Regions from separate parts of the Actinoplanes teichomyceticus ATCC 31121 genome, predicted to be linked through region 3. Evidence: predicted binding sites of a transcription regulator. Region 3 holds the regulator's gene; each other region holds the start of a gene.
What was found. Region 3 encodes HrcA, which represses chaperone genes, less so after heat shock. Its sites were predicted from a motif close to GGTTNGCACNCTCNNNNNGAGNGTGCNAACC; they were not measured.
Positions count from the first base shown of each region.

Region 1: a site for HrcA is predicted at 2,624-2,654, ahead of groES (co-chaperone GroES). Genes of this name have one in related genera too.
Region 2: a site for HrcA is predicted at 4,722-4,752, ahead of groL (chaperonin GroEL). Genes of this name have one in related genera too.

Region 1 covers NZ_CP023865.1:706,843-712,360, forward strand. The annotation lists gene ACTEI_RS03325 (ABC transporter ATP-binding protein) at 1-415, shown strand, start outside; gene groL (chaperonin GroEL) at 464-2,116, opposite strand; gene groES (co-chaperone GroES) at 2,187-2,501, opposite strand; gene ACTEI_RS03340 (class I SAM-dependent methyltransferase) at 2,716-3,915, shown strand; gene ybaK (Cys-tRNA(Pro) deacylase) at 4,127-4,609, shown strand; gene ACTEI_RS03350 (sugar ABC transporter substrate-binding protein) at 5,177-5,518, shown strand, end outside.
Region 2 covers NZ_CP023865.1:7,845,983-7,851,500, forward strand. The annotation lists gene ACTEI_RS34600 (Ig-like domain-containing protein) at 1-2,796, shown strand, start outside; gene groL (chaperonin GroEL) at 2,911-4,533, opposite strand; gene ACTEI_RS34610 (GNAT family N-acetyltransferase) at 4,964-5,470, shown strand; gene ACTEI_RS34615 (hypothetical protein) at 5,470-5,518, shown strand, end outside.
Region 3 covers NZ_CP023865.1:1,387,995-1,393,512, reverse strand. The annotation lists partial or broken gene ACTEI_RS06335 (MATE family efflux transporter) at 1-1,057, opposite strand, end outside; gene ACTEI_RS06330 (PadR family transcriptional regulator) at 1,142-1,678, shown strand; gene ACTEI_RS06325 (16S rRNA (uracil(1498)-N(3))-methyltransferase) at 1,714-2,448, opposite strand; gene dnaJ (molecular chaperone DnaJ) at 2,556-3,695, opposite strand; gene hrcA (heat-inducible transcriptional repressor HrcA) at 3,730-4,752, opposite strand; gene hemW (radical SAM family heme chaperone HemW) at 4,930-5,518, opposite strand, start outside.

The DNA of each region.
Region 1 (5,518 bases), 680 kb from region 3:
CGGCGGGTGGCCGTTGACCGCCGCCCAGGCGCAGCAGGTTGCGCTGGCCCGGCTGATCCTCGCCGACCCGCACACGCTGGTGCTGGACGAGGCGACCGCGATGCTCGATCCACGGGCCGCCCGGGACCTGGAGCGGTCGCTGGCGGCGGTGGTGCACGGGCGGACGGTGGTGGCGATCGTGCACCGGCTGTTCTCGGCGCACGACGCGGACCGGGTCGCGGTGGTGGAGGACGGGCGGATCACCGAGCTGGGCTCGCACGACGAGCTGGTGGCGGCGGACGGGTCGTACGCGGCCCTCTGGCGCTCGTGGCAGGGCGGGGACGAGAACGCGGGCCGCCGGCACGAGCCCGGGGCGGCCGGGGAACCGGCCGCACCGGCCCGGACAGCGGCCGAGGGGCTGCTGGGCAGCCATTGAAAAAGGCGCGCCCCGTGCGGGACGCGCCTTTTTCGTGGACGAACCGGATCAGAAGCCCGGACCGTGCTGGTGGCCGTGCCCGTGACCGTGGCTGTGGCCGTGTCCACCGGCCGCGGCGGGGGCCGGCTCGGCCGGCTTCTCCACCACGAGGCTCTCGGTGGTCAGCAGCAGCGCGGCGATCGAGACGGCGTTGGAGACCGCGTTGCGGGTCACCTTCACCGGGTCGATGATGCCGGCGGCGGCCAGGTCGACGTACTCGTCGGTGGCCGCGTTGAGGCCGTGGCCCCAGCCCAGCTCGCCGACCTTGCCCACCACGACGTAGCCGTCGTGGCCGGCGTTCTGCGCGATCCAGCGCAGCGGCTCCACCAGCGCCTTGCGAACGATCGAGACGCCGATCGCCTCTTCGCCGGTGAGGCCCAGGTCGCCGTCCAGCTCCTTGGCGACCTGCGCGAGGGCGGCGCCACCGCCGGGGACGGTGCCCTCCTCGACGGCCGCCTTGGTCGCCGCGATGGCGTCCTCGATGCGGTGCTTGCGCTCCTTCATCTCGACCTCGGTGGCCGCGCCGACCTTGATCACCGCGACGCCGCCGGAGAGCTTGGCCAGCCGCTCCGAGAGCTTCTCCCGGTCCCAGTCGGAGTCCGACGCCTCGATCTCCTTGCGGATCTGGGCGACCCGGTCGGCGACCTCGGAGGCGTTCCCGCCACCGTCGACGATGGTGGTGTTCTCCTTGTCGACCACGACCCGCCGGGCGGTGCCCAGCTGCTCGATGCCGACCTGGTCGAGCTTGTAGCCGAGCTCGGGGGCGATCAGCTCGCCGCCGGTGGCGATCGCCAGGTCCTGCAGGATCGCCTTGCGGCGGTCACCGAAGCCGGGCGCCTTCACCGCGGCGACCTTGATGGTCTTCCGCAGCGCGTTGACCACCAGCGTGGAGAGCGCCTGGCCCTCCACGTCCTCGGCCACGATCAGCAGCGGCTTGCCGGTCTGCAGCACCTTCTCCAGCAGCGGGAGCAGCTCCTCGATGCTGGAGATCTTCTGGGTGGTGAGGAGGATGTGCGCGTCCTCCAGCACCGCCTCCTGCGACTCCGGGTCGGTGACGAAGTTCGGCGAGATGAAGCCCTTGTCGAACTGCAGACCCTCGGTGACGTCGAGCTCGGTGTGCAGCGCCGAGCCCTCCTCGACGGTGATCACACCGTCGCGGCCGACCCGGTCCATCGCCTCGGCGATCAGCTCGCCGATGGTGGCGTCCTGGGCCGAGATGGTGGCCACGTTCGCGATCGCCTTGTGGTCGGCGACCTCGACGGCCTTGGCCAGCAGCGCCTTGGAGACGGTCTCGGCGGCCAGGTCCATGCCGCGCTTGAGGCCGATCGGGTTGGCGCCCGCGGTGACGTTGCGCAGACCCTCGCGGACCAGCGCCTGCGCCAGCACGGTGGCCGTGGTGGTCCCGTCGCCGGCGACGTCGTTGGTCTTGGTCGCCACCTCCTTGACCAGCTGCGCGCCGAGGTTCTGGTACGGGTCGGTGAGCTCGATCTCCTTGGCGATGGTGACGCCGTCGTTGGTGATCGTGGGGGCGCCGAACTTCTTGTCCAGGACGACGTTGCGACCGCGGGGGCCGAGGGTGACCTTGACCGTGTCGGCGAGCGTGTTGACGCCGTGCTCCAGCAGGTGCCGGGCGTCGTCGGAGAAACTCAGGATCTTCGCCATGAATGGTCCCTTCACGCACTACCGCCCCGGTCCGGTTGCCCGGGCCGAGGCGGTCAGCACTGTCAGTAGGTCACTTCTCGATGACCGCGAGGACGTCGCGGGCGGAGAGCACCAGGTACTCCTCACCGGCGTACTTGACCTCGGTGCCGCCGTACTTCGAGTAGAGGACCACGTCGCCGACCTTGACGTCGAGCGGAACCCGGTTCCCCTTGTCGTCGATCCGGCCGGGGCCGACAGCGAGGACGGTGCCCTCCTGCGGCTTCTCCTTCGCGGTGTCGGGGATCACGATGCCCGACGCCGTGGTGGTCTCGGCCTCGTTCGCCTGGACCACGATGCGGTCCTCGAGCGGCTTGATCGCAACCTTGGTCGCGGTAGTCACGGGCATACCCTCCTGGGTACAGGTTTCGCCGGCCTTGAACCAGGCCGGTCAGATGCCTCATGCCACCGGGCGGGGCCGTCGTCGCGGGTGCCGGTCCGCCTGGCGCTAGCCGCACGGACGGGCCGGGCGGCTGGCACCCTCATGTTGAGAGTGCTAACCGGAGATTATGCCGGAACTAGCACTCCGTCAACCAGAGTGCCAACCTGTCACGCCGAGGAGAATGCCTGGTGTGACCCCTGAACTTCTTGCTGTGCTGCAAACCCCCGAAGGGGCGGAGGCCCTGGCCGTGGCGGCCGAGGTGGGCGACGGCGAGCCGCTCGCCGCGGCCTCGGCGTTACGGGCCCGGGGCTTCGGCGCGGAGCTGGCCGCAGCCGCACTCACCCAGGCTAGTTTGCGTCGCCGGGCGGCGGTGAAGTTCGGCCCGGACGCCGCCGGAATGTTCTTCACCCGGCACGGCCTGGAGCAGGCGACCCGGGCGGTGGTGGCGCAGCGGCGGGCCGCCCGGCTGGCCGCCTGCGGCGTCCGGACCCTCGCCGACCTGGGCTGTGGGCTGGGCTCCGACGCGCTCGCCGCGGCCCGGCACGGCATTTCGGTGTACGCCGTGGACGCCGACCCGGCCACCGCCGCGCTGGCCGCCGCGAACGCCGCGGCCGCCGGACTGGCCGACCGGATCACCGTGACGTGCGCCGACGCCACCACGGTCGCGGTGGAGGGGTACGACGCCGTCTTCGCCGACCCGGCCCGGCGGCAGACCGGGCGTGGCCGGGTGTTCGACCCGAAGGCGTACTCGCCGCCCTGGGACTTCGTCGCCGGTCTGGCCCGGCGGGTCCCGCGCACGGTGCTCAAGCTGGCCCCGGGCATCGATCACGGGCTGCTGCCGCCGGGCGCCGAGGGCGAGTGGGTGAGCGTCGGCGGCGACCTGGTGGAGGCGGCGTTCTGGTGCGGCCCGCTGGCGGCGGCGCCCCGGCGGGCCACCCTGCTGGGCGGCCCCGAGCCGGCCGAGCTGACCGGCTCGGGGCGGGAGCGTGCCCCGACCGGCCCGGTCGGCGCGTGGTTCTACGACCCGGACCCGGCGGTGGTCCGCTCGCACCTGGTCGCCGAGTTCGCCGCGTCGGTCGGTGGGCGGCTGGGCGACCCGGAGATCGCCTACGTCTACACCGACGACCCGGTGGACACGCCGTTCGCCCGGCGGCTGGAGGTGACCGACGTGCTGCCGTTCTCCCTCAAACGGCTGCGCGCGCTGCTGCGCGACCGCGGCGTCGGCACCCTGGAGATCCGCAAGCGGGGGTCCGCGCTGGTCCCCGACCAGCTGCGCAAGGATCTGCGGCTGTCCGGGCCGAACGCGGCCGGGCTGGTGCTGACCCGGGTGGACGGCGCGCCGGCCGCCCTGCTGACCGCGCACTCCACGCCGCCGGTGTGACCGCGCACTCCACGCCGCCCGGTGTGACCGTGCGCTCCGCGCCGCCGGGGTGATCGTGCACTTCACGCCGCCGGGATGAATGTGCACTTCATGCCGCCCGGTGTGATCGTGCGCTTCGCGCCGCCCGGTGTGATCGTGCGCTCCGCGCCGCCGGGGTGATCGTGGCGACGCGGGGAGCGCGTGTCCCGTGCTCCCGGGTAACCTGCGGCACATGCCGAAGAAGGCGGCCGGCACGCCGGCCACGGTGCTGCTGACCGCGGAGCGGGTGGCGCACACCCTGCATCCGTACCAGGTCTCGCCGGACGCGCCCAACTACGGCGCCCTGGTTGCGCAGGCCCTCGGGGTCGCGCCGGAACGGCTGTTCAAGACGTTGGTGGCCGATGTGGACGGCCGCCTGGTCGTCGGCGTGGTGCCGGTCACCGGCGAGCTGGACCTGAAGGCGCTGGCGCAGGCCACCGGTGGCAAGCGGGCGGCGCTGGCCGACCGGGGCGCCGCCGAGCGCAGCAGTGGGTACGTGCGCGGGGGCATCAGCCCGCTCGGGCAGCGCAAGCGTCTGCCCACGGTGGTCGACGACTCGGCCGCGACCCTGGACCTGATGTACGTCTCGGCGGGCCGCCGCGGCCTGCAGGTCGCCCTGGCGCCGGCCGACCTGATCCGGCTGACCGCCGCGTCCGTGGCCCGCATCCGGGCCTGACGGCTCCCCGCCCGGGGCTCGGCTGACCCGTCGGTGCCGGGCGCGCATCCGGGCCTGAGGGCTCCCGGGCCGGGGCTCGGCTGACCCGTCGGTGCCGGGCGCGCATCCGGGCCTGAGGGCTCCCAAGCCGGGGCTCGGCTGACCCGTCGGTGCCGGGCGCGCATCCGGGCCTGAGGGCTCCCGCCCGGGGCCCGGCTGACCCGTCGGCGCCGGGCCCGCATCCGGGCCTGACCGCCTCGCCGCGCGCCAGAATCGTTCGGCTGTCCGAATCGGATCGGCCCATGCCACACGGCGAGATCACCCAACGCGACGAGGCGCGTCGACATCCGTGACCCTGGCTCGCCGGTAACGGCTTTTTCCCGGGATCGTGTTGCCGGATTGTTATCCACGGTTATCAGATGGATCACCGTAGTGCCTTGTGTTCTAGGCCACGTCAGGAATACGTTGCCGGGCACAACAAACCGGTTCCTGATCCATCGGCACCAGGGGAGCGCACTCCCAGGCACGCATCGCCCCTGACGAATCCGACCCAAGGTCCCGGATTTACCCCCCGAAAGGACATACGGAATGCGTAAGGGACTGTTCGCCCTTGCCGCGGCCGGACTGCTGGCCGGCAGCATGGCCGCCTGTAGCGACAAGAGCGACGACTCCAGTGCCGGCGGCGGCAGCGGTGAGGCCGCGAAGGCCGGCAAGGTCGGCGTGATCCTGCCCGACACCAAGAGCTCGGCCCGCTGGGAGACGGCGGACTACAAATACCTGACCGAGGCGTTCAAGGCGGCCGGGGTCGAGGCCGAGATCAAGAACGCGCAGGGCGACAAGGCCTCGTTCCAGACCATCGCCGACGGCATGATCCAGAGCGGCGTCAAGGTCCTCATGATCGTGAACCTGGACTCCGGCACCGGCAAGAAC
Region 2 (5,518 bases), 1.8 Mb from region 3:
GGGATCGCGACGTTCACGTACACCGTCAGCGACGGTCAGGCGACCGCCACCGCGCGGCTGGCGGTGGAGGTGGCCAACGCGATCCCCACCGCCGGCGACGACGCGGCGACCGTGCCGTACCTGGGGGCCACCACCATCGGGGTGCTGGTCAACGACTGGGACATCAACGACGACCCGCTCAGCATCGTCTCGGTCGCCGCCCCGGCGCACGGCACCGCCGCGCCGTCCGGGCGGAACGTGGTCTACCAGGCCACCGAGATCGGCTTCTCGGGAACCGACACCTTCGGCTACACGATCACCGACCCCAACGGCGGGACCGCCTCCGCGCTGATCACGGTCACCGTCGGCAACGCGCCACCGGTCGCGGTGGACGTCTCGGTGACCACGGCGTACCTGACCCCGGCGCCGGTGGACGTGCTGACCGGCGCGAGCGACCCGAATCCCGGCCCGACCTTCCTGGTCATCGGCGCCAGCGATCCGGCGCACGGTGTGGTGGTGCGCAACCCGGACGGCACGCTGACCTACACCCCGGACCCCGGCTGGTCGGGCCCGGACCGCTTCACCTACACGCTCAGTGACGGGCGGGGTGGCACCGACACCGGCGTCGTCACGATCGACGTGGCCAACGCCCCGCCGGTCGCCCGCCCGGAGTCGGTCACCCTGCCCGCCGGCGTCACCTCGACGATCGACGTGCGGCACAACGACGAGGACCCGAACGGCGAACCGCTCACCGTCACGATCGACTCCCCGCCGGCGCACGGCACCGCGAGCGTGGTCGCGGGCCGGGTCGTCTACCGGCCGTTCCCCGGATACGCCGGCACCGACACGCTCGACTACCGGATCACCGACCCAGCCCTCGGCTCGGCCGTCGCGACGGTCACGATCGCTCTGGTCAACGCGGGTCCGGTGGCCCGGCCGGACACCGCCTCCACACCGACCGACACGGTGGTCGCCATCGATCTGACCGGCAACGACGACGATCCGAACGACGACCCGCTCACCCTGACCGGCTGGACCGCGGCCGCCTACGGCACGGTGGCCGCCGGTCCGGGCGGCGGCGTGAGCTACACGCCCGCGCCCGGCTTCACCGGCACGGACGTGTTCGCCTACACGGTCACCGACGTGCACGGGGTGCCGGACACCGCGATGGTCACCGTGGTGGTGCGCAATGCCCCGCCGGTCGCCGTGGACGACACGTTCCGGGTGCGCGAGCAGGGGGCCACGTCACTGCCGGTGATCGCCAACGACCGGGACCCGAACACCGGCCAGCCGCTGAGCGTGCTCTCCGCCGACCCGCCCGGGCACGGCACGGTCACCGTCACCGGGCCGCTCACGGTCGACTACACCCCGGCGCCCGGAACCCGGGTGGACACCTTCGACTACCTGCTCACCGACGACCTGGGCGGCACCGACACCGGCACGGTGACGGTCACCGTGGACCTCGCGCCGGCCGCGGCCGACGACAGCGCGGAGACCGGGGCGGGCGCGCCGGTGACCGTCGACGCGGCCGCGAACGACGTCGATCCGGAGGGGGCGGGGCTCACCGTGAGCTGGACCGGATCGCCCGCGCACGGTAGGGCGTCGCTGCAGGGCGACAACCGGATCCGGTACGTCCCGACGGCCGGCTTCGCCGGGACCGACACCATCGCGTACGAGGTCCGCGACCCGATCGGGAACACCGCCCGGGGCCGGGTCACCGTGCGGGTGCGCCCCGCCCCGGCGGCCCGGCCGGACTTCGCCGCCGTACGGGCCGGACGGCAGGTGGACGTGGACGTGCTGGCCAACGACACCGGCTCGGTCGCCGGTGGGCTGACGATCAGCTCGGTGAGCCGGCCCCCGGCCGGCAGCGCGACGCTCACCGGTGGCCGGATCCGGTACACGGCCCCGGCCATCTGGGCCGGCCAGGCCGAGATCCGGTACGCCGTGACCGACCCGCTGGGCGGCACCGCCGAGTCGACACTGACCGTCATCGTCACCGACGTCACGCCGTTCGCCGTGCCGGACTCCTGGGTCACCGCGTACCGGACGGCGGTCACCGTGCCGGTGCTCGCCAACGACCTGGTCGAGGAGGGCGCCCTGCGGGTCGTCGAGGTCGGCCGGCCGGACCACGGGACAGCCGTGAGCGACGCGGGGCGGGCGGTCGTCTACACGCCGCCGGACGGCTTCTCCGGCGTCGCGCGGTTCGGCTACACCGCCGCGGACGACGCCGGGCACCGCACCTCGGCCACCGTGACGGTCACGGTCGGCGCGCCGCCGGTGGCCCCGGACCGGGCGGTGACCACGCCGCCCGGCGAGGCCGCCGTCATCGGGCTGCCGGCGGCGGACAGCCTCGGCCGGCCGTTCGCGGAACGCCGGATCACCCCGCCGGCGCACGGAACGGCGCGGCTCAACGCGGACGGCTCGGTCACCTACACCCCGGACCCGGGTTTCGTCGGTGAGGACCGGTTCACGTACGAGATCGTCGACGCGGACGGCAACGTCGCGCAGGGCACGATCGTGGTGACCGTCCCGCCGCCCGCCTCGCCCGGCCCGTCGCCGGCGGTCCCGTCGTCGAGCGCGCGGCCCGGGCCGTCGCCGAGCCGGTCCGCGTCCGCCGCGCCACGGCCGTCCACCGCGCCGGCGCCGCCGTCGGTCTCCCCCGCCCTGCCGGTGGGCGGGTGGCCGGATCTGCCGACGACCGGCGGGCCGGATCCGCGGGTGCTGCTCGTCGTGGCCGCGCTGCTCGCCGGGCTGGGTGCGCTGTTGCGGGCGGCCGGCGGCCCCGTACCGGAGCAGCGCCGGGAGCCGGGCGGCTGACGACTGCCGCGCCCCACCGGCCCGGCGCCGCTCGGGCGCGACCGGGTGGAAACAGCGGAACGGGCGGGCCGCTGAGAGCGACCCGCCCGTTCCGGACAGCTGTTACGACCGGACTCAGAAGTCCATGTCGCCGCCGCCGGGGGCGCCGGCCGGGGCCGGGGTCTTCTCCGGCTTGTCGGCCACGACGGCCTCGGTGGTCAGGAACAGCGCGGCGATCGACGCGGCGTTCTGCAGCGCCGAGCGGGTGACCTTGGCCGGGTCGATGATGCCCGCGGCCAGCAGGTCGACGTACTCGCCGGTCGCGGCGTTCAGGCCGTGCCCCGCCTCGAGGTTGCGGACCTTCTCCACCACGACGCCGCCCTCGAGGCCGGCGTTCACGGCGATCTGACGCAGCGGGGCGTCGAGCGCGATCTTGACGATCTGCGCACCGGTCGCCTCGTCGCCGGCCAGGTCCAGCTTGTCGAACGCGGTCTTGCCGGCCTGCACCAGCGCGACGCCACCACCGGGGACGATGCCCTCCTCGACGGCCGCCTTCGCGTTACGAACGGCGTCCTCGATGCGGTGCTTGCGCTCCTTCAGCTCGACCTCGGTGGCCGCGCCGACCTTGATCACCGCAACACCGCCGGCCAGCTTGGCCAGGCGCTCCTGCAGCTTCTCGCGGTCGTAGTCGGAGTCCGAGCGCTCGATCTCGGCGCGGATCTGGTTGACCCGGCCCTGGATCTGCTCGGCGTTGCCGGCGCCGTCGACGATGGTGGTCTCGTCCTTGGTGATGACGACCTTGCGGGCCTGGCCCAGCAGGGACAGGTCGGCGGCGTCCAGCTTCAGGCCGACCTCCTCGCTGATGACCGCGCCACCGGTGAGGATGGCGATGTCCTCCAGCATGGCCTTGCGGCGGTCACCGAAGCCCGGGGCCTTGACGGCGACGGACTTGAAGGTGCCACGGACCTTGTTGACGACCAGGGTGGCCAGGGCCTCGCCCTCGACGTCCTCGGCGATGATGACCAGCGGCTTGCCGGACTGCATGACCTTCTCGAGGATCGGCAGCAGGTCCTTGACCGCGGAGATCTTGCTGTTGGCGATCAGGATGTAGGGGTCGTCGAAGACGGCCTCCATCCGCTCGGCGTCGGTCATGAAGTACGCCGAGATGTAGCCCTTGTCGAAGCGCATACCCTCGGTGAGCTCCAGCTCCAGGCCGAAGGTGTTGCTCTCCTCGACGGTGATGACGCCTTCCTTGCCGACCTTGTCCATGGCCTCGGCGATGATCTCGCCGACCGTGGAGTCACCGGCCGAGATGGACGCGGTGGAGGCGATCTGCTCCTTGGTCTCCACGTCCTTGGCCAGCTGCTGCAGGCCCTCGGAGACGCTGGCCACGGCGGCCTCGATGCCCCGCTTCAGGGCCATCGGGTTCGCGCCCGCGGCGACGTTGCGCAGGCCCTCGCGGACCAGAGCCTGGGCCAGGACGGTCGCCGTCGTCGTGCCGTCACCGGCGACGTCGTCGGTCTTCTTGGCGACCTCCTTGACCAGCTCGGCGCCGATCTTCTCGTACGAGTCCTCGAGCTCGATCTCCTTGGCGATGGACACACCATCGTTGGTGATCGTGGGAGCGCCCCACTTCTTCTCGAGAACGACGTTGCGGCCCTTCGGGCCGAGGGTCACCTTGACCGCGTCGGCGAGCTGGTTCATGCCCCGCTCGAGGCCCCGACGAGCCTCCTCGTCGAATGCGATGATCTTGGCCATACGGCGTTGTCCTCCTGGACATCCGCGGCGTCGGGCCGCATCGGCCCGCCCCCGCACATTGAGGAAGTCTGCGGACGTCACCACCTGGCGATGTGACGTCCTCAGGCCGAGCCGGATAGCCCGCGACGACCGGTTTCGTGCCGCGGCGCCGATGGCGGCGCCGTGACCGGAACCCCACCGTCCCGACCTGTTGGCACTCACGGGTCGCGAGTGCCAATCACTTGTTTAGCACTCCCGGGTGCCGAGTGCAAGAAACCCCATCTTCCCGCGAAACCCACGAGTCCGGCCCGGAATCCGGGTAAAGATCTTCACGCCCAGCTCGGACGGTCATCCCGGCGGTCACCCCGGCCCCGCCGCGCACCGGCCGTTCACCGTCCCGTTCGCGGCAAGACGGTTGCCGCCGGCCGCCGCGGCGGGTAGTCAGGACGACATGGGAAGTTGGACGGTACGCCGGGTCACCCCGCAGGACGCCGGCCGGCTGCGTGCCCTGCGGCTGGAGATGCTGGCCGACAGCCCGCTCGCCTTCCTGGAGACGCTGGCCCAGGCCGCCGCCCGCTCGCACGAGGGGTTCCGGCAGCGGCTCGCCATGTCGGCCAGCGGCCCCGATCTCGCCCAGTTCGTCGTCGACCCGGGCGCCGGCCCGCTGACCGGGCACGCCGGCGGCACCGCCATCCCGGACGAGCCACAGGTCACCGTGGTCTTCTCGGTCTACCTGACACCCGCGAGCCGGGGCGGCAAGCTGCTGCCCGGCCTGATCGAGGCGGTCGCCGACTGGTCCACCGCGGCCGGCCGGCACGAGCTGATGCTGGAGGTCGTCGTCGGCAACGACCGGGCCGTCCGGGCGTACCAGAAACTCGGTTTCGAGGACACCGGGCTGCGCCTGCCGCACCCGACCGTGCCGGTCCTCACCCAGCTGCAGATGCGCCGGCGGATCTGATGGCCGGCCGCCCCTGGCATGTCGCCCGCACGGTACTCACCGCCGCGA
Region 3 (5,518 bases):
CCAGCACGGCGAACAGGGCGCTCGCGAGGACTCCGGTGAGCAACGCCAGGACGCACACCTGACGGCCGACGGCCCGGCGCTGGCCGGGGTGGGCGCTGAGCGTGCGCGGGGTGTGGATGGTGGCCGCGTTGCGGATCGCGTAGAAGGCCATCGTGGCGAAGTAGAGGACCTTCATGCCGATGCCGTAGGCGGCCACGGCGCTCACCCCGAAGCGGCCGACCAGGCTCAGCAGGACGAGGGCGCCGCCCATGCGTACCAGGAAATCCCCGGCGATCGGCGCACCGGTCCGCAGCACCGCGCCCACCGCCGCGCCGGGCGGGAGGTCCCGCCCGGCGCGATCGTCCCGGGCGCCGGCTGCCGCGTCGCCGCCGGTGGCTGCCGGGACACCGCCGTCCGGGGACGCCGCCACGACGGGCGGCCGGGCCCCGCGGCGCAGCAGCAGCACGCCGATGGCCAGGGCGGCGGCGCGGCCGAGGGCCGTCGCTGCGGCGGCGCCGGCGACGCCGAGGGCGGGCAGCGGCCCGGTGCCGTAGATCAGCACCGGGTCGAGGATCAGGATCAGGGCGTTGGCGGTCAGGGCCAGGCGCATCGGCGTACGGGTGTCGCCGCGCCCCGCGAAGATCGCGTCGACGACCTGCTGGGCGTAGAAGATCGCGACGCCCGGGAACAGCACGGTGAAGTAGCCCTCGGCCAGGCGCGCCGTGCCCGGGTCGTCGAGGAAGGCGCCGGCCAGCGCTCGGCGCAGCACCAGCCCGGCGAGCACCACCACCGGGGTGAGCAGCAGGTAGAGCCGCCAGCCGGCCCGGATCACCGCCCCGGCGGTGGCCCGGTCCCCGGCGCCCAGCGCGGCGGCGAGCCGCACGGTGACCCCGCCGTTGATCAGCAGAACGGCGCCGAGCAGCACGTTCTCCACGCCGGTGGCCACGGCCACGGCGGCGACCGGGGACGGCCCGAGGCGGGCCACCCAGGCGACGTCGACGATCCCGGTGAGCACGCCGGAGAGCAGCGCGACGTAGTTGGGCACGGCCAGCCGCAGCAGCGGTCCACGGTGATCCATCAGCGCCTCGTTTCGTTGTACCTCTAATCGAGGTAACACGGAACGATATAGGCTGACCCGGCACCGAACAACCGGGAGGCAGTGATGCTGGCGCTGGCGATCCTCGGCTTCCTGCACGATGAGCCACTGCACGGATACGAGCTGAAAGACCGGATCACGTCCCTGACCGGCCACGTGCGCACGGTCAGCGACGGCGCGCTCTACCCGGCGATCAACCGGCTGACCGCCGCCGGGCTGCTGGAACGCCGCACCGAGCCGGGCGTCGCGGCCGCGCCACGACAGATGCTCTCGCTCACCGACGCGGGCCGGGCCGAGCTGCTGCGGCGCCTCGGCGAGCCCTCCGAGGTGGAGATCACCGACCGGAACCGGTACTTCACGCTGCTGGCGTTCCTGCGGCACCTGCCGGACCCGGCGCGGCAGGCCGAGGTGCTACGCCGACGGCTGGCCTTCCTGCAGGCGCCGGCCACGTTCTTCTCCCGCGGCGGCCGGCGGCTGCACGCCGACGACGTGGACGATCCGTTCCGGCAGGGCATGTTCGAGATCGCCCGCGCCACCTCACGGGCCGAGCGGGCCTGGCTGGAGCGCACCCTGGCCGAGCTGACCGCCGACCCGACCGGCTGACGGCGGGCCGCTGAGCAGCGCCGGTCCGGGCCAGGTCACCAGCGGCCGAGGCGCGCGGAGAGCACCGAGAGCGCGGCCACCCCGGCGGTCGAGGTGCGCAGCACGGCGCTGCCGAGCCGCACCGGGACCGCGCCGGCGTCCCGGAAAGCGCTCACCTCGGCGTCGCTGATGCCCCCCTCCGGGCCGACCACCAGCACGATCTCGCCGCCGGCCGGCAGCGGCACGGCGGTGAGGCGCTCGGTGGCCTCCTCGTGCAGCACGAAGGCGGCGGCCGCGCCGGCGAGCCGGGCCGCGACCTGCCGGGTCGAGCAGTCCGGCGCACCGGCGACCACCGGCAGCCAGGAGCGGCGAGCCTGCTTGGCGGCCTCCCGGGCGGTCGCCGCCCACCTGTCCCGAGCCTTGGCCCCGCGGTCGCCGCGCCACTGCGCCACCGACCGGGAGGCCGCCCACGGCACGATCTCGTCGACCCCGGTCTCGGTCATCGCCTGCACGGCCAGCTCCCCGCGGTCGCCCTTGGCGATGCCCTGCACGACCACCAGCCGCGGGTCGGCCGCCGGCTCGATGGTTCGCTCGCGCACCGCGACGTCGACGCTGCCCCGGCCCACCGCGACGACCTCGGCGTACGCGGTGCCGCCACGTCCGTCGGCGAGGATCAGCGCCTCACCGGCACGCAGCCGTTGCACGGTGGCGGCATGGTGCCCCTCCGGCCCGTCCAGGGTGAACGACGATCCGGCGGGCAGGCTCTCGACCAGGAACAGCGGCGCGGACACCCCCGCACGCTACCGCGCCGGGGAAGCCGCCCAGCCGCCGGCCGGGGGCGCGTGCCACGCCCGCGAGGCGGTGGCCGCCGGCCACCGCCTCCCGTGTCGCCGGCCGGTCAGTGGCCGTTGAACGCGTCGCGCATCCGGCTGAAGAAGCCGCCCTGCTTGCTGAGCTCGGCGACGTCCTCACCGCGGGTCTTGGCGAAGTCGCGCAGCATCCGCTCCTGGTCGGCGGTGAGCTTGGTGGGCGTCTTGACGTCCAGGTGGACGAAGAGGTCACCGCGGCCCTGACCGCGCAGGTGCGGCACGCCCTTGCCCCGGATGCGCAGCGTGCTGGCCGGCTGCGTGCCCGGCTTGACCTCGATGTTCTCCTCGCCGTCGAGGGTCTTGATGGTCATCCGGGTGCCCAGCGCCGCGGCCGTCATCGGCAGGGTGACCCGGCAGTGCAGGTCGTCGCCCTTGCGCGAGTAGACGTCGTGCGGGCGCTCGTGGATCTCCACGTAGAGATCACCGGCGGTGCCGCCGCCCGGACCGACCTCGCCCTGCTGGGCGAGGCGGATGCGCATGCCGTCCTCGACCCCGGCCGGGATCTTCACGGTGAGCGAGCGCCGGGTGCGGATGCGCCCGTCGCCGGCGCAGGTCGGGCAGGGGTTGGGGATCACCGTGCCGTGCCCCTGGCAGTTCTGGCAGGGGCGGGACGAGACGACCTGGCCGAGGAAGGTGCGCTGCACCGACTGCACCTCGCCACGACCGGCGCACACCTCACAGGTGGCCAGGTGGGTGCCGGGCGCGGTGCCGGCCCCGGAGCACTGGGTGCAGAGCACCGCGGTGTCGACGGTGATCGGCGCCTCGACGCCGAACGCGGTCTCCACCAGGTCCAGCTCCAGGCGCAGGATGGCGTCGGCCCCGGGCCGCGTGCGCGGCCGCGGACCGCGGCTGCCACCACCGGCCGCGGTGCCGAAGAAGGCGTCCATGATGTCCTGGAAACCGACGAACGGGCCGGCCCCGCCGGGGCCACCGCCGGGCGCGCCGCCGCCGGGCGCGAGCGGGTCGCCGCCGAGGTCGACGATCTGCCGCTTCTGGTCGTCGGAGAGGACCTCGTACGCCGCGTTGATGTCCTTGAACTTCTCGTGCGCCTCCGGATCGGGGTTGACGTCCGGATGGTACTGCCGAGCCAGTTTGCGGTAGGCGCGCTTGATCTCGTCGTCGGTGGCTTCCCGGCTCACGCCGAGAATTCCGTAGTAGTCCTTGGCCACGGGGTTTGGAGTCCTCAATGTCTGCGCGGATCCGTCAATTCTGTGCCAACAGGTCGCCAACGTAGCGTGCCACTGCACGAACGGTTGCGATGGTGCCGGGGTAGTCCATCCGGGTCGGCCCCAGCACGCCGAGCCCACCAACGATCGTGGCGCCCGGCCCGTAACCGGTGCTGACCACGGACGCGGACCGGAGGTTGTCGATCTCGTTCTCGTCGCCGATCCGGACCCGGGTGGTGCTGGGCTCCAGGTCGCCGATCAGCTTGAGCAGGATGACCTCCTCCTCCAGCGCTTCCAGTACGGGTCGCAGCGTGCCCTGGAAGTCCAGCACACCGCCGCGGGTGAGGTTGGCCGTCCCGGCCAGCGCGAGGCGCTCCTCACTCCGCTCGACCAGCGTCTCCAGCAGCACGCTGGCGAGACATGCCATGTTCCCACGCCGCTCCGGTGCACACTCGTCGACGAGTTTCTGCACCAGCGGCGGGGTGTCCGCGAGTTTCTGCCCGGCCAGCTTCTCGTTCACCCGGCGGCGCAGCTCCCACACGTCGCCGTCCGGCACCGGGGCGGGCATCTCGACCAGACGCTGCTCGACCCGGCCGGTATCGGTGATCATCACCAGCATCAGCCGGGTGGTGGAGATCGGCACCAGCTCCAGGTGCCGCACCGCGGAGCGGGACAGGCTCGGGTACTGCACCACGGCGACCTGGCGGGTCAGCTGGGCCAGCAGGCGCACCGTGCGGTGCACCACGTCGTCGAGGTCGACCGCGCCGACCATGAACCGCTCGATCGCCCGGCGCTCGGCCGGGCTGAGCGGTTTGATCCGGGTGAGCCGGTCGACGAACAGCCGGTAACCCGCGTCGGTGGGCACCCGGCCGGCGCTGGTGTGCGGCTGGCGGATGTACCCCTCCTCCTCCAGCACGGCCATGTCGTTGCGCACCGTGGCCGGGGAGACACCGAGCTGGTGGCGCTCGACCAGCGCCTTGCTGCCGACCGGCTCGCGGGTCTTCACGTAGTCCTCGACGATCGCCCGCAGGACCTCGAGCTTGCGGTCATCCAGACTCATATGACCCTCCCTCTGGCACTCCCGCGGACAGAGTGCCAGTCTACGTCGCCGCTGGCTGCAGCGCGATGATCGAAAGGACGGACCCTCGGCGGTTCCGGGGCGGCCGATCCGGCCCGCCAGCCGGGGCCGGACCGAAAGAGTACGGCCGATCGCCGCCGCCGGGCCACCCGCGCGCGCTCAGGCGACGACGTCCCGGATCACCGCGTCGGCCAGCAGCCGGCCGCGCAGGGTCAGCACCAGCCGCCCGGCCGCCCAGGCCGCCGGCTCCAGCAGACCACCGGCCAGGGCCCGCTCCGCGCCGGCCCGGTCCACCCGATCCAGGGCGATGCCGTCGCGCAGCCGGACCCGCAGCATCACGTCCTCCACGTGCCGGTCCGCCGCGGACAGCAGCTCCCGGCCGTGACCGGGCGAGACGCCACCGGCCAGACGCTGGGCGTACGCCGACGGGTGCTTCACGTTCCACCAGCGCACCCCGCCGACGTGGCTGTGCGCGCCGGGGCCCAGCCCCCACCAGTCCGCGCCGGTCCAGTACAGCCGGTTGTGCCGGCACTCGCCGCCGGGCCGCGCCCAGTTGGACACCTCGTACCACTGGAAGCCGGCGCCGGTCAGCGCCTGCTCGGCGGCCAGGTAGCGGTCGGCGGCCACGTCGTCGGAGGGGTAGGGCATCTCGCCGCGGCGCATCCGCGCGGCCATCCGGGTGCCGTCCTCGACGATCAGGGCGTAGGCGCTGACGTGATCCACGCCGGCCTCGATCACGGTCTGCACC